2 linked regions of the Luteolibacter sp. LG18 genome follow. The protein of the gene in region 1 interacts with the protein of each later gene in a pairwise test. Links are inferred from orthologs where the notes say so. Each region holds a gene or a part of one and is shown on either strand. Other genes may lie near its edges. The genes, in order: llg_RS19555 and llg_RS11930.

The links.
Region 2: the proteins of llg_RS19555 (region 1) and llg_RS11930 interact in binary tests that used the Escherichia coli proteins (3 or more experiments, as listed by UniProt). The link is inferred for Luteolibacter sp. LG18 from one-to-one orthologs.

The regions. Positions count from the first base shown.
Region 1 is NZ_AP024600.1:4,902,817-4,909,093, forward strand. The notes cover bases 1-2,761. They hold llg_RS19555 (TOBE-like domain-containing protein), read left to right. Parts: upstream 1-760; coding sequence 761-1,762; downstream 1,763-2,761. Other genes in these bases: cysW (sulfate ABC transporter permease subunit CysW), read left to right, coding at 1-684; llg_RS19560 (Hsp33 family molecular chaperone HslO), read left to right, coding at 2,019-2,761. Outside these bases: more of llg_RS19560, read left to right, coding at 2,762-2,801; llg_RS19565 (glucosyl-3-phosphoglycerate synthase), read left to right, coding at 2,814-3,734; llg_RS19570 (GNAT family N-acetyltransferase), read left to right, coding at 3,802-4,245; llg_RS19575 (hypothetical protein), read left to right, coding at 4,271-5,728; llg_RS19580 (HAD family hydrolase), read left to right, coding at 5,775-6,277. UniProt on the Escherichia coli protein: Part of the ABC transporter complex CysAWTP involved in sulfate/thiosulfate import. Responsible for energy coupling to the transport system.
Region 2 is NZ_AP024600.1:2,898,832-2,905,213, reverse strand. Bases 1,556-4,421 are described here. They hold llg_RS11930 (glutamate-5-semialdehyde dehydrogenase), read left to right. Parts: upstream 1,556-2,293; coding sequence 2,294-3,550; downstream 3,551-4,421. Other genes in these bases: llg_RS11925 (Ig-like domain-containing protein), read right to left, coding at 3,744-4,421; proB (glutamate 5-kinase), read left to right, coding at 1,556-2,231. Also shown: llg_RS11940 (putative manganese-dependent inorganic diphosphatase), read left to right, coding at 1-1,440; more of proB, read left to right, coding at 1,458-1,555; more of llg_RS11925, read right to left, coding at 4,422-6,382. UniProt on the Escherichia coli protein: Catalyzes the NADPH-dependent reduction of L-glutamate 5-phosphate into L-glutamate 5-semialdehyde and phosphate. The product spontaneously undergoes cyclization to form 1-pyrroline-5-carboxylate.

The sequences.
Region 1 (6,277 bases):
GTCGAGCCCGCGGCGATGTCCGCCATCAAGCTCACGCTCATCACCGCCGCCGTCACCGTCCCCTTCAACGCCCTGTTTGGCGTCGCCGCCGCCTGGCTGGTGACGAAGTTCCGCTTCCCCGGTCGTTCGCTGCTCCTCTCGCTCATCGACCTGCCATTCGCCGTGTCCCCGGTCATCGCCGGTCTGGTGTGGATGCTGATCTTCGGCTCGAAGGGCTGGTTCGGCCCGTGGCTGGACAAGCACGATCTCCAGATCGTGTTCGATACCCCCGGCATCATCATCGCCACCATCTTCGTCACCTTCCCCTTCGTCGCCCGCGAGCTCATCCCGCTGATGGAAACGCAGGGCACGGACGAGGAGGAAGCCGCCGTCACCCTCGGCGCGCACGGTTGGCAAATCTTCCGCCGCGTGACCCTGCCGAACATCAAGTGGGGCCTGCTCTACGGCGTGCTGCTCTGCAACGCCCGCGCCATGGGCGAGTTCGGCGCCGTCTCGGTCGTCTCCGGCCACATCCGCGGCAAGACCAACACCCTGCCGTTGCAGGTCGAGGTGCTCTACAACGAGTACCAGTCCAGCGCCGCCTTCGCCTGCGCCTCGCTCCTCGCCCTGCTCGCCCTCGTCACCCTCATCGTGAAGGACGTCATCGAACGCTACGCCGGCCACGCCGGTTCCAAGGGCCACTGAAACTTCTCACCCACGCCACCAAGTCTCCAGCCTCTTCGTTTAGTGCTTTGGATTTAGTGCTTAGAATTTCTCTTCCATGTCCATTTCCATCCGCTCCATCAACAAAACCTTCGGTGCCTACAAGGCCCTCGACAACGTGTCGCTCGAAGTGCCGAACGGTTCACTGACCGCTCTCCTCGGCCCGTCCGGCTCCGGCAAGACGACGCTCCTGCGCATCGTCGCCGGCCTCGAGTTCGCCGATGAGAACAGCGGCGCGATCCACTTCCACGGTGAGGACGTCACCACCCTGCACGCGGGCAAGCGCGGCGTTGGCTTCGTGTTCCAGCACTACGCGCTGTTCCGCCACATGACCATCGCGGAGAACATCGCCTTCGGCCTCACCGTTCTTCCTTCCAAGCAGCGGCCGTCCTCGACCGAGATCAAGAAGCGCGTCAGCGAGCTGCTCTCGCTGGTCCAGCTCGAAGGCCTTGAAAACCGCCGCCCGGACCAGCTTTCCGGCGGCCAGCGCCAGCGCGTCGCCCTCGCCCGCGCCCTCGCCATCCGCCCGAAGGTGCTGCTGCTGGACGAACCCTTCGGCGCGCTCGATGCCAAGGTCCGCAAGGACCTCCGCCGCTGGCTCCGCAGCTTCCACGATGAGATCGGTCTCACCACCCTGTTCGTGACCCACGACCAGGAGGAAGCCCTCGAACTGGCCGACCAGGTGGTCGTCATGGCGAACTCCCGCATCGAGCAGGTCGGTGCGCCGCAGGAGATCTACGATCACCCGGAATCCCAGTTCGTCATCCGCTTCCTCGGCAACGTCAACGCCATCCGTGACTCCCGCGATCCGGACTCCCCGGTCTACGTGCGCCCACACGATGTCGGCGTCCTGTTCGCCGCCGAGGCCGACCCCGCCACCGACCGTCTCGCGCGCGTCCATCACCTCTTCTCCGCCGGTCCGATCGCCCGCCTCAGCCTCCGTCTGGAAGACGGCCAGTTCGTCGATGCCGAGCTGTCTCGCCAGCAACTCGAGGAACTCGGCCTCGGCGTGGGCGACCCCGTCGCCGTCCGCATGCAGGGTGCCAGCCGTTTCGAGTAGGGCCCCGATCATTCGCACGCCTAGTTTGGACAGGATTTACAGAATTTGCAGAATTTACAGAACAGAGAAGAGAGTGGAGATGGATCGAATCCAAAGCCGCTCCTCTGAATCCTGTGAATTCTGCAAATTCTGTAAATCCTGTCCGAACAGGCTGATTTTTTAAGTGGAGCCGCCTCTCTCACGGATTTCGAAAAAGGAGATCTCCCCACCGCCCCGCTCTTGCAGCCCGGCTCATCCTACGGCATCCCTGAGCCACATGAGTGACGAAAGCGGCAACTTCGAGACCCCGGAGGAATTCACGAAAATCGAGTCGATCTACGTGCGCCATCGCAATGCCTTGATGGTTCGCGGCCAGTTCACCCCGGTCTACACCGACTACTACCTGCACCTGATGCAGCACGGGATCCGCCACAATGGCGATCTCGATTTGATGCTGAAGGACTTCATGGCCCTCATCACCCTCCACGCGGTCGCCCGCCCGTGGGCCGAGACCATCGCGTGGACCGTGAACCTCCGCGCGCCGCGCATCAATCTCTTCGCCACCGCCAGCTCGCTGCAGGAATCCGTGACCGGCCGCCTCTTCACCGAGGACGTCCGCGAGCCGGACCGCAACCTGTTCTATTCCCAAGTCCTGGCCCCGAACCAACACGAGCCGCGCATCTCCACCCTGGAGGTGGATGGCAAGGATCCCGTGTACTGGGTGGAGCAGTACTACCGCCAGTCCGAGCAACGGCCCGGCAAGGCCTTCCGCCTCCCCGACGAGGAGTTCGTCCTGATGGTCGCCCAGCCGGATTGCGACATGGAGTGGTTCAACTCGCTCGACGAGGCCACCGTGGCCGTCATCGAGACCGCGGAGGAAACCAAGCTGCTGGAAACCCGCCGCCTGCGTTTCCACTGCGGCTGCACGCTGGACAAGATCCTGCCGGTGCTGGGCAACTGGCGCGAGCGCCCCGAGGAACTGTTCGAAGGCGAGGACTCCATCACGATCCAGTGCCCGCGCTGCGCGGCCCGCTATGTCATCACCCGTGACATGCTCTGAGAGCCGTTTGCCTTGAAGGTTTTCCATCATTCGCGTTTCGCCGATGTCACCCGGCTGGCCGCCCTCAAACGCGGCCAGCGGGTCTCCGTGTGTATCCCCACGCTGGACGAGGCGGACACCATCGGCCGGATCGTGACCACCGTCCGCCGCGAGTTGATGGAGCGCGTGCCGCTGGTCGATGAGCTGCTGGTGATCGATTCCGGTTCCACCGATGCCACCCGCGAGCTCGCCCGCGAAGCCGGTGCCACCATTCACCTCTCGGCCGACATCGCGCCGGAACAGGGTACATTCCGCGGCAAGGGCGAGAACCTCTGGAAGGCCCTCCACGTCGCCACCGGCGACATCATCTGCTTTGTCGATGGCGACATCTGCAACTTCCACGAGCGCTTCGTGACCGGCCTCGTCGGCCCGCTGTTGGAGGACGCCTCGCTCGACTACGTGAAGGCCTTCTACGAGCGCCCGCTAGCCCACCCACACGGCTTCCGCCCCACCGGTGGCGGCCGTGTCACCGAGATCCTCGTCCGCCCCCTGCTCTCGATGTTCTATCCGGCGCTGACCACCTTCCTCCAGCCGCTATCCGGAGAATACGCGGCCCGCCGCGAAACCTTCCGCGCCCTCCCCTTCCCCTGCGGCTACGGTGTCGAGCTGGCCCACCTCATCGACCTCTCCGCCACCATCGGGCTCGGCCGCATCGCCCAGACCGATCTCGACGAGCGCCATCACCGCAACCGAAGCGATGAAGATCTCGGCCGCACCGCCTTCGGCATCCTCCAGGTGCTGTTCCGCAGGCTGGAACGCGATGGCAAGCTCACTCTAACCGGTCCACTCCCGGAAATTCTCAAATCCTGGCAATTCGACGGCGAAACCCTCGCCGTGGAGTCCCTTTCCGTGCCGGAACCCGAGCGCCCAGCGCTCGAACCGCGCGTTTCCTGAGATTCTTGTTCATACCTCGCGGTTTCCCTAGCGGAACCGCCGCGCATCGGCCAAAGTGCAGCGCCCGATGAGCTTGGAAACCCGCATGCTCGGTCCCGAGGACAGCCTGGCCGCCACCGGCCTGCTGGCGCACCTCAATCCGGACCTGCCCACCGCCACCCTCCGCGAGAGATTCGAAACCATTCTCCGCGAGCATCCGCACTACCACCCCTTCGGCGCGTTCAAGGAGGGCAAGCTCGTCGGCCTCGCCGGTGTCTGGATCGCCACCAAAGTGTGGTGCGGCCGATACCTCGAACTGGACAACATCGTCGTCCACCCGCTCCACCGCTCGGAGGGCATCGGCTCCGTCCTGATCAAGGAAATCGAGGCCCTCGGACGGGAAAGAAACTGTAATCTTCTCGTGCTTGACAGTTATACTTCCAATTATTCATCCCATCGACTGTATCATCGCCTGGGATTCGAGATCTGGGGCTTCCATTTCGTGAAGCCGCTTGCCGAGCACGGCCATTGATCCACCTCCGCCTACAACTTTCCCCATGTCCGTCGTCCTCGTCCACTATCATCTCTCGCCGGGTGGCGTCACCCGCGTGATCGAAAGCGCCTCGCGCTGCCTCACCGCCGCCGGCGTCCCGCACGTGATCCTCACCGGCGCGCCGCCGCCGACCGTCACCGACCTCCCCGTCCACGTCATCGAGGGCCTCGGCTATCTCAATGACGTCGCCAGCCACACGCCGCTGCGCCTCGTCCACGCGATGCGCGCCACCGTTCAGGACGCCATCGGACTGGGCCCCCACGTCTGGCATTTCCACAACCACTCGCTGGGCCTGAACCTGCTGATGGACGAGGTGGTCAGCACCCTCGCCGAGGCCGGCGAAAAACTGGTGCTCCAGATCCACGACCTGGCCGAGGACGGCCGCCCGAAGAACTACCCGGTGATCGCGGAGTCCGAGACCCTCTACCCGCTGGCCCCGCAGATCCGCTACGCCTTCCTCAATTCCCGCGACCGCACGTGGTTCCACCACGCCGGGCTGCCGCTGGAGCGCTCGATGGTGCTGCCGAACCCGATCAGCGCCCCGGCCACCCCGGATGGAGCCCCCGCCGCCGGCACCCCGGCCCGCGTGCTCTATCCGGTGCGCGGCATCCGCCGGAAAAACCTCGGTGAAGTCTTCCTGCTCGCCGCGATCTCGCCGCCGGACACCCGTTACGCCGTCACGCTCGCCCCGGTCCACGCGCGCTGGAAACCCTACTTCGACGATTGGTTCGCCTTCGCCTCCGATTCCGGCCTGCCCGTGGATCTGGCGGTGGTCGACCGCATCGCACCCCACCCCGGGGCCAGCAGCTCCTTCGAATCCTGGCTCGGCCAGGCCACCCACCTCGTCACGACCTCCGTGGCGGAGGGCTTCGGCCTCGGGTTCCTGGAATCCGCCGCGCTCGGCAAGCCGCTGCTCGGCCGCAACCTGCCGATGGTCACCCAGGACTACGCCGCCGCGGGCATCACCGCCGGTCGCCTCTACGACCGCATCCTCGTCCCGATCCCGTGGGTGGGCCTCGAAACCCTGCGCCAGCACCTCACCCGCTACCTCCAGGACGTGCTCGATGCCTACGGCAAGCCACTCCACAATTCCTGCGTCGATCGCGTGTTCGATGCCATCCGGTTCCGCGGCTACCTCGATTTCGGCAACCTGCCGGAGGACCTCCAGCGCCAGGTGATCCACCGCCTGATGGCCGGCGGCGACCGCGACGCCCTGCAGGTCGAGATCGGCGGCACGGTCAAACCGCTCGCCCCGTGGCTGGAGGAAACCCTCTCCCACCGCGAACCCACCGCCACCCCGGACCAGCTCGCGCAATACTCGCCCGATGCCTACCGGGAGCGCCTGGTCGCCCTCTATTCGGAATTGGAAGCCACCCAGCCCGGTGCTCCCACCTTCCTGCCGAAGCACCTGGTACTCGATGAGTATCTGAGACCGGAGAACTTCAATTTCCTGCTCACCTGAGATGCGGCGGACACCCGCCTTCATCCCGTCCGGAATACCACCGCGCTTGAACGCCCTGCCGGGCATCAAGGCGGTGGTGTTCGACGTTTACGGCACCCTGTTGCTGGGCGGTGGGCCGGTGCACCCCGATCCGGAAGCCGATGAAGCGCTGGCCGTGTTCCTCTCCACACACGGACTCCCCTTCACCGGCTCCATCACCACGGCCCTGGCGGATGCGGTCAAACGATCGCACGCGGCCTCGGCCGCCACGTTTCCCGAGGTCGATCTCCACGCCCTCTGGTCCGAAGTGCTCCAGCGGGACATCGACTCCCCAGTGTTCATCGCCCTGGAGGACATCCGCCAGCCGGTAGCGCTGATGCCTCATGCCAGCGAGACCTTGTCGGCACTCTCCCACCTGCCGCTTGGCCTGATTTCGAACGCGCAGGCCAATACCCTTCCCGTGCTGGAACGGCTAACCGGTCTCCAGCCGTTCGAGGACGACCTCTGCATACTCTCCCACCGCCACGGTGAGGCGAAGCCCTCGCCCGCTCTCTTCGATTCCCTCGCTGC
Region 2 (6,382 bases), 2.0 Mb from region 1 along the record:
ATCCAGGCGGACCTTTCCGACACCTTCCTCATCGCCTACCGCCGGATGCTTTCCAGCGGCGTGCGCTGCGTGCCGGTGACGGACGCCACCGGCCATGTCCACGGCATCCTGCGCTACATCGACCTGCTCGAACTGCTGCTGCCGAACGAGTCCCAAGAGATGGCCTTCCGCACGGTGCGGGCCTCCCTGCTGAAGATCGCGGACACGCTCGGCGCGGAATCGCTGGGTGCCCCGATCACCGGCGAGGACGAGGAGGACATCATCCTGCTGGTCGGCGCATCCTCGCAGAACTCGGTCAATGCCCGTCTCAAAAGCGCGGCCAAGGATGGCCGGATCGGCCGCATGCTGGTGATCTGCGGCGACCGCCCGATCGTCCAGCGTTACGCCATCGAAGCCGGAGCCCGCGCGCTGCTGGTGACCGGTGACAACCCGATCGACGCCTCGCTGACCAAGCTGGCCGCCGAAAAGGGTGTGGTGGTCCTGACCTGCCACCACGACACGGCGAGCTGCTCCACGCTGGTCCGGTGCTCCCGCACGGTGCGCCACGTGATGGAAACCAAGTTCATCACGGTGGCTCCCTCGGAACCCATGTCCCGCCTGCGGAAGCGCCTCGCCTCCGAGGACCAGGACCTGTTCCCGGTGATCGATCCCCGCGAGGGCACAATGACGGGCGTGATCTCGAAGTCCGACCTCGTGGACCCGCCGCGCCTGCGCGTGGCGCTGGTGGACCACAACGAATACGCCCAGGCCGTGAATGGCGTGGAGGAAGCGGAGGTCGTGGAGGTCATCGACCACCACCGCCTGGCGGGCGACCTGGTGTCGCGCGAGCCGATCCGTTACCTCAACGAGCCGGTGGGCTCCACCTCCACGCTGGTGGCCCGCAAGTTCGTGCACCGCGGTCTCGCCCCCGAGCCGGGCGTGGCGATGTGCCTGAGCGCGGGCATCATCTCCGACACCCTCTGCCTGACCGGCCCGACCACCACCGATCTCGACCGCGAGATGCTGAAGTGGCTTTCGGAGATCGCGGGCATCGAGGCGGAATCCTTCACCGAGCAGTTCTTCGCCGTCGGTTCGCTGATCGCCACCGGCACCGCCGGGGAGATCCTCAACGCGGACCGCAAGGAATTCACCGACGACGGCCACAAGGTCAGCATCTCCCAAGTGGAGGAGCGCGGCCTGCACGGCTTCGGCCCGCGCCGCGAGGAGGTGGAAACCGCGCTGCGCCAGCTCGTGGCCCGGCATGGCTACAACCTCGCCGTGCTCGCGGTGACGGACGTTTCCCGCCACCACAGCATCATCCTCGCCGCCGGGGATCCGGACATCCTCGCGAAGCTGCCCTTCGCCCCGGTGGATGAAACGCTCTTCGACGCCCCCGGCGTGGTCAGCCGCAAGAAGCAGATCTTCCCCGCCGTGAGCGAGGCGCTGCAACACGCGAAATGACACCCTCTCCCATTGCCATGTCCTCCCTGCTTCCTGACCTCACCGTTCTCAAGGCCGGCACCGGCGTGCTGACGAAATCGTCCGATGGCACACTCGACCGCGCGCAGCTCGTCCACTTCGTCGCTGGCATCGCCGGATTGATCGATGCCGGCCACCGTTGCCTGCTGGTGTCCTCCGGAGCCGTCGGCTCCGGCGTGTCCTCGCTGGGACTGGACGCCTACCCGTCCGACACGGCCACCCGCCAGGCCTGCGCGGCCGTGGGCCAGGCGCGGTTGATGCACGTGTATGGCAGCCTGTTCGCGAACTTCGACATCACCGTCGCCCAGGTGCTGCTGACCGCCGGGGACCTTTCCACGCCGGAACGCGCGGCCTACGTGTCCGACACGCTGCGCCGCCTACTGGCCGAGAAGCGCATCCTGCCGATCATCAACGAGAACGACTCGGTGGCGGTCGAGGAACTGAAATTCGGCGACAACGACATGCTTTCCGCCCGCGTGTCGGTGCTGGCCGGAGCGAAGCGCCTGGTGCTGCTCACCAGCGTGGACGGCCTGCTCGATCCCCAGACCAACGAGTTGGTGCCGGAGGTGGCGGACATCGACCAGGTGCTGGGCCACGTGCGCGATGACCGCGGGAAATTCTCGATCGGCGGCATGGCCTCGAAGCTCACCGCGGTGCGCCATGCGGTGGAAAACGGCATCGAAACCCACATCGCCCACGGGCGTCATCCCGAGCGCTTGGCCGCGATCCTCGCGGGCACCGGCCTGTCCACCCGCTTCGCGCCGAAGCTCTGACCCCTCCTCCCCCACCCCGGATCCGGGGTTGGCATTTTCCAAATCCGCCGTTTACTGCCGCCATGTCCGAAGCGCTCCGCCAGACGATCCACCAGATGGGCCAGCAAGCCCGTGCCGCCGCGCACCGCTTGTCCCAACTGCCATCGGAAGCGAAGAACCGCATCCTCCACGCGATGGCCGGGGAGCTGCGCCTGCGCGCGCCGCAGTTGATCGCGGCGAACGCCCTCGATCTGGAGGCCGGTGAGGCCAAGGGCCTGTCCAAGGCCATGCTCGACCGTCTGAAGCTCGATGACGCGCGCATCGAGGCGATGGCCGCGGGCATCGATCAGGTGGCCTCCCTGCCCGATCCGGTCGGCCAGGTGCTCGATTCCTGGAGCCGCCCGAACGGCATCCGCATCGAGCAGATCCGCGTGCCCATCGGCACCATCGGCATCATTTACGAAAGCCGCCCGAACGTGACCGCGGACGCGGCGGTGCTGTGCTTCAAGACCGGCAACGCGACCATCCTCCGCGGTGGAAGCGAGGCGATCCACTCGAACCAGGCGATCGCCAACGCGCTCCAGGCCGGTGGCGAACACGCGGGCCTGCCCGAGCACGCGATCCAGCTCATTCCCTTCACCGACCGCGAGAGCGTCGGCATCCTTGCCGGGATGGACAAGTGGCTGGACCTGATCATCCCCCGCGGAGGAAAGGGCCTGATCGAAACGGTGGTCTCGCTGGCACGCATGCCGGTGATCAAGCACTACGACGGCATCTGCCACCTCTACGTGGATCCCGCCGCGGACTTCGACATGGCGGTGGACCTCACGGTGAACGGCAAGACCCACAAGCCCGGCGTGTGCAACGCGCTGGAGACCCTGCTGGTCCACGAAGCCGTCGCGCCCACCTTCCTGCCGAAAGTCGCCGAGGCCCTCCGCGCCAAGGGCGTGGAGCTGCGCGGCGATGCCCGCACCGCGGCGATCATCGACGTGATCCACGCAACCCAGGAGGACTGGAGCACCGAGTATCTCGACCTGATCCTCTCGATCAAAGTAGTGGCCTCTCTCCAAGAAGCCGTGGCCCACATCAACGAATACGGTTCGCATCACAGCGACTGCATCGTGACCGCGGACCACGCCACGGCGGAACGTTTCCTGAGCGAGGTGGATTCCGCCTGCGTCTTCCACAACGTCTCCACGCGCTTCGCGGATGGCGGCGAGTTCGGGTTCGGCGCGGAAATCGGCATCTCCACCGACAAGCTCCACGCCCGCGGCCCGATGGGCCTGCGCGAGCTGACGAGCTACCAGTACCGCATCCGCGGCGAGGGGCAGACGCGGTGAAGGTTACCGACTCCTCCACGAAGTCAGGCCATTTTGGAGTGATCAGTCATCAGTGAATAGTGATCAGAGAAGAGGAAGAGCCGGATGCGACTCTTCCTCCCTCTTTCGAATCACCGGTCACTCATGGATGGACTGGAGGTGTGAAGGACTGCGCGAATTTCCCCAGCACGCAAGGCGGGAGCCTCGCGCTACTTCACGGGCTGAGCGTGATTTTCACGCGGCCGAAGCGGCTGGCGGAGCCGGCGGGAGCGGTGTCCGGAATGCTGACGCGCTCCCAATCGGCATCGAGGCTCTCGACGGTCGGCGTGCCGCCCGCGGCGGTGAAGTCGCTCAGGGACGAACCGAACTGCGGTTCGTAGGTCAGCCCCGGCACGTTCTTCCGACGCAGGTACTGCAACCATAGTCGCTTCCCGCCCGATTCCGGGTTCACGATCATGCGCGGCAGGCCGGAAACGGGCGAGTTCACCGGATCGTAGCCCGTGCGGTCGGACTTCGCCGGATTAAGGTTGAAGCCGAATTCCATGAGCTTCGGCACGCCGTCCTGATCCTCGTCGCCGAGGCGACCGGCGGGCGAACCGTCGACATTGCCGCTGAAGGCCCACTGTTCGAAGGCCGTGCGGTAAAGCACGTTGAAGCTGTCCGCGGCGTCATTGCCACTGCCGGTAGCGCTGGCCACGGTGTCCGCTGGCAGGCCGAGCGTCACCAGGGAGCTGGTGGGATTGACCGCGACGATGTAGGTGGCCCCGCTGCCGGTCACCGACTGGACGGTGCCGCCGGAGATGGTGATGTCCGAGGCGGTGAGGCCGGTCACCGATTCGGTGAAGGTCAGGTTGACATTGAATACCCCGCCCGAAGCCACCGCGGGTCCGGACCAGGTGGGCAGCGGGCGCACGGGCTGGAGTTCGAGGCGGTCGAGGCGCGTGCCATCATCCCGGCCGTAAATCTGGAGGATGTGGCTGCCCGCGGTGAGGGTGAAGAGCGTGGGATTGGTGAGCGGCTGGCGCGAGCTGTTGGCGACGTCCCAGTAGAATTGGAGCGCCCCCACCTGCCCTGCGGTCTGGTTGGTGTGCCAATCGGACGGCGTCGCGCCATCGAAGCCGATGTAGAACGAATCGCTGCTCTGGTCATCGGAGCGGGCGAGACCACGCACGCGGTATTGGCCGGCGCGCGGCACGACGAAGGTGTACTCCGCCTTCATCGCCGTGTTCAGCGTCAGCACTCCGGCGCGGCTGTCCTGCGGGACCCAGATGTAGGCCCCGCCGCTGGTGGTGGCATCCGCGACCTGCACGAAGCCGCCGGAGAGCGTGCCGGCCTCCGCCTCGCGGGCGAGGATGTAGGGCGCGTAGGAAACGGAGGTGGCGATCCCCGTGCCCATCACATTCGCCGCGGCGTCCACCACCGCACCGGAACGCAGCTCGATGCCCACCGACCCGATCGATCCCGGAGTGATGGAGAGTAGCCAGTTGATCCCGCTCGGGGTGATGCCATCGAGCGTGCCATTCGTGATCAGGAAATCCGCGGCGGTGAGCCCGGTCACCGCTTCATTGAAGGTCAGACCGATCTGGAACGGTCCGTTCACGCTGGCCGGGACATTGGTGAAGCTTGGCAATGGCGGCTGGATGTCGTGGAACGACACCTGGAGCGTGGCTGAGGCCGTGCTGCCGAGCCCCTTCGGGCTCACCGCGTTCTGCGGCACGGACACGGAGACCACGGGAGAGGTCGGCGAAATCGTGGCGACGTAGTAGTGGCCCTTGCCGCGCAGGGCGAGCAACGAGCCGCCGGTGACCTGCACGTCCGCGGTGGTGAAATCGGTGACGTCCATGTCGAAGGTGATCGTCGTTTCGAAGGCCCCGGTCACGAAGCCGGTGGGACCGGCGACGCCACAGCGGGCGGCGCGGGCTCCGGCGAGCGCATCGTAGCGGAAGGTCGCCGTCGAGTTCGGCCAGGTGCCGGAGGTAAGAAGCGTCCAGTTCACCCCGTCGGTGCTGGTGTGGACCTGGTAGTCCTTGATCCGGCCGTTCTGGTTGCCCTGACGCGGCACGTAAACGAAGCCGCCGAGCGGACGGACCAGCCCCATGTCGATGGTGATGTAGTGGGGCAGCGCGGCGATCCCGCCGGTGCCGTAGCCGGTGTGCCAGAACGTGTTGACGTCGCCATCGATGGCACGGGTGGCCGGGGCGGTTTCATCCACCGTCTCCTCGCTGTCGACGGCGGCCACCGAGAGCTGGTTGGTGGGCATGGCCACACCCTTGTCATCGAGGATGGAAAGCTCGCCCACGGACGTCCACGCGTTGCCATTGACCTCGGCGGTCGAAGTGAGGCGCAGGTAGCGGGCCTGGCGCAGGACCTGGTTCTGGAACTCAGCGACGGTGGTGCCCGCGAGGTAGTCCTCCACCAGTTCGACCGCCGTCTGGTCCACCACGTTCTTCGCCAGCGGCGGCATCGCGGTGCCATCGCCGACGTGGGACATGCGGAGATGCACGGCGGAGAGGCCGGGATCACCGGGTTTCAGGTAGCGGCCGTTCGATCCCAGTTCGGTGAAATGCCCCTGGATGACGGCGTCCATCAGCCCCTGGGTGTTCAGCGGGGTCACCAGGCGGGCGTCGAAGTAATCGACCAGCCCGCCGGGCTGGTGGCAGTGCGAGCAGTTCGCATCGAGATACGAGCGGACGCGGTGCTCGATGGGCGCGGTTTCATCCTCGATCGCCCGCGAACTCAGGAAATTCTTCAACTCGTCCACTGTGAGGGTGCGGTCGAACATCGCCAGCGCGTTGAAGGTCGTGAGCTGGTTCGCGGTGCGACCGGTGGCGGGGTAGGTGTAGTCGCGGTTGA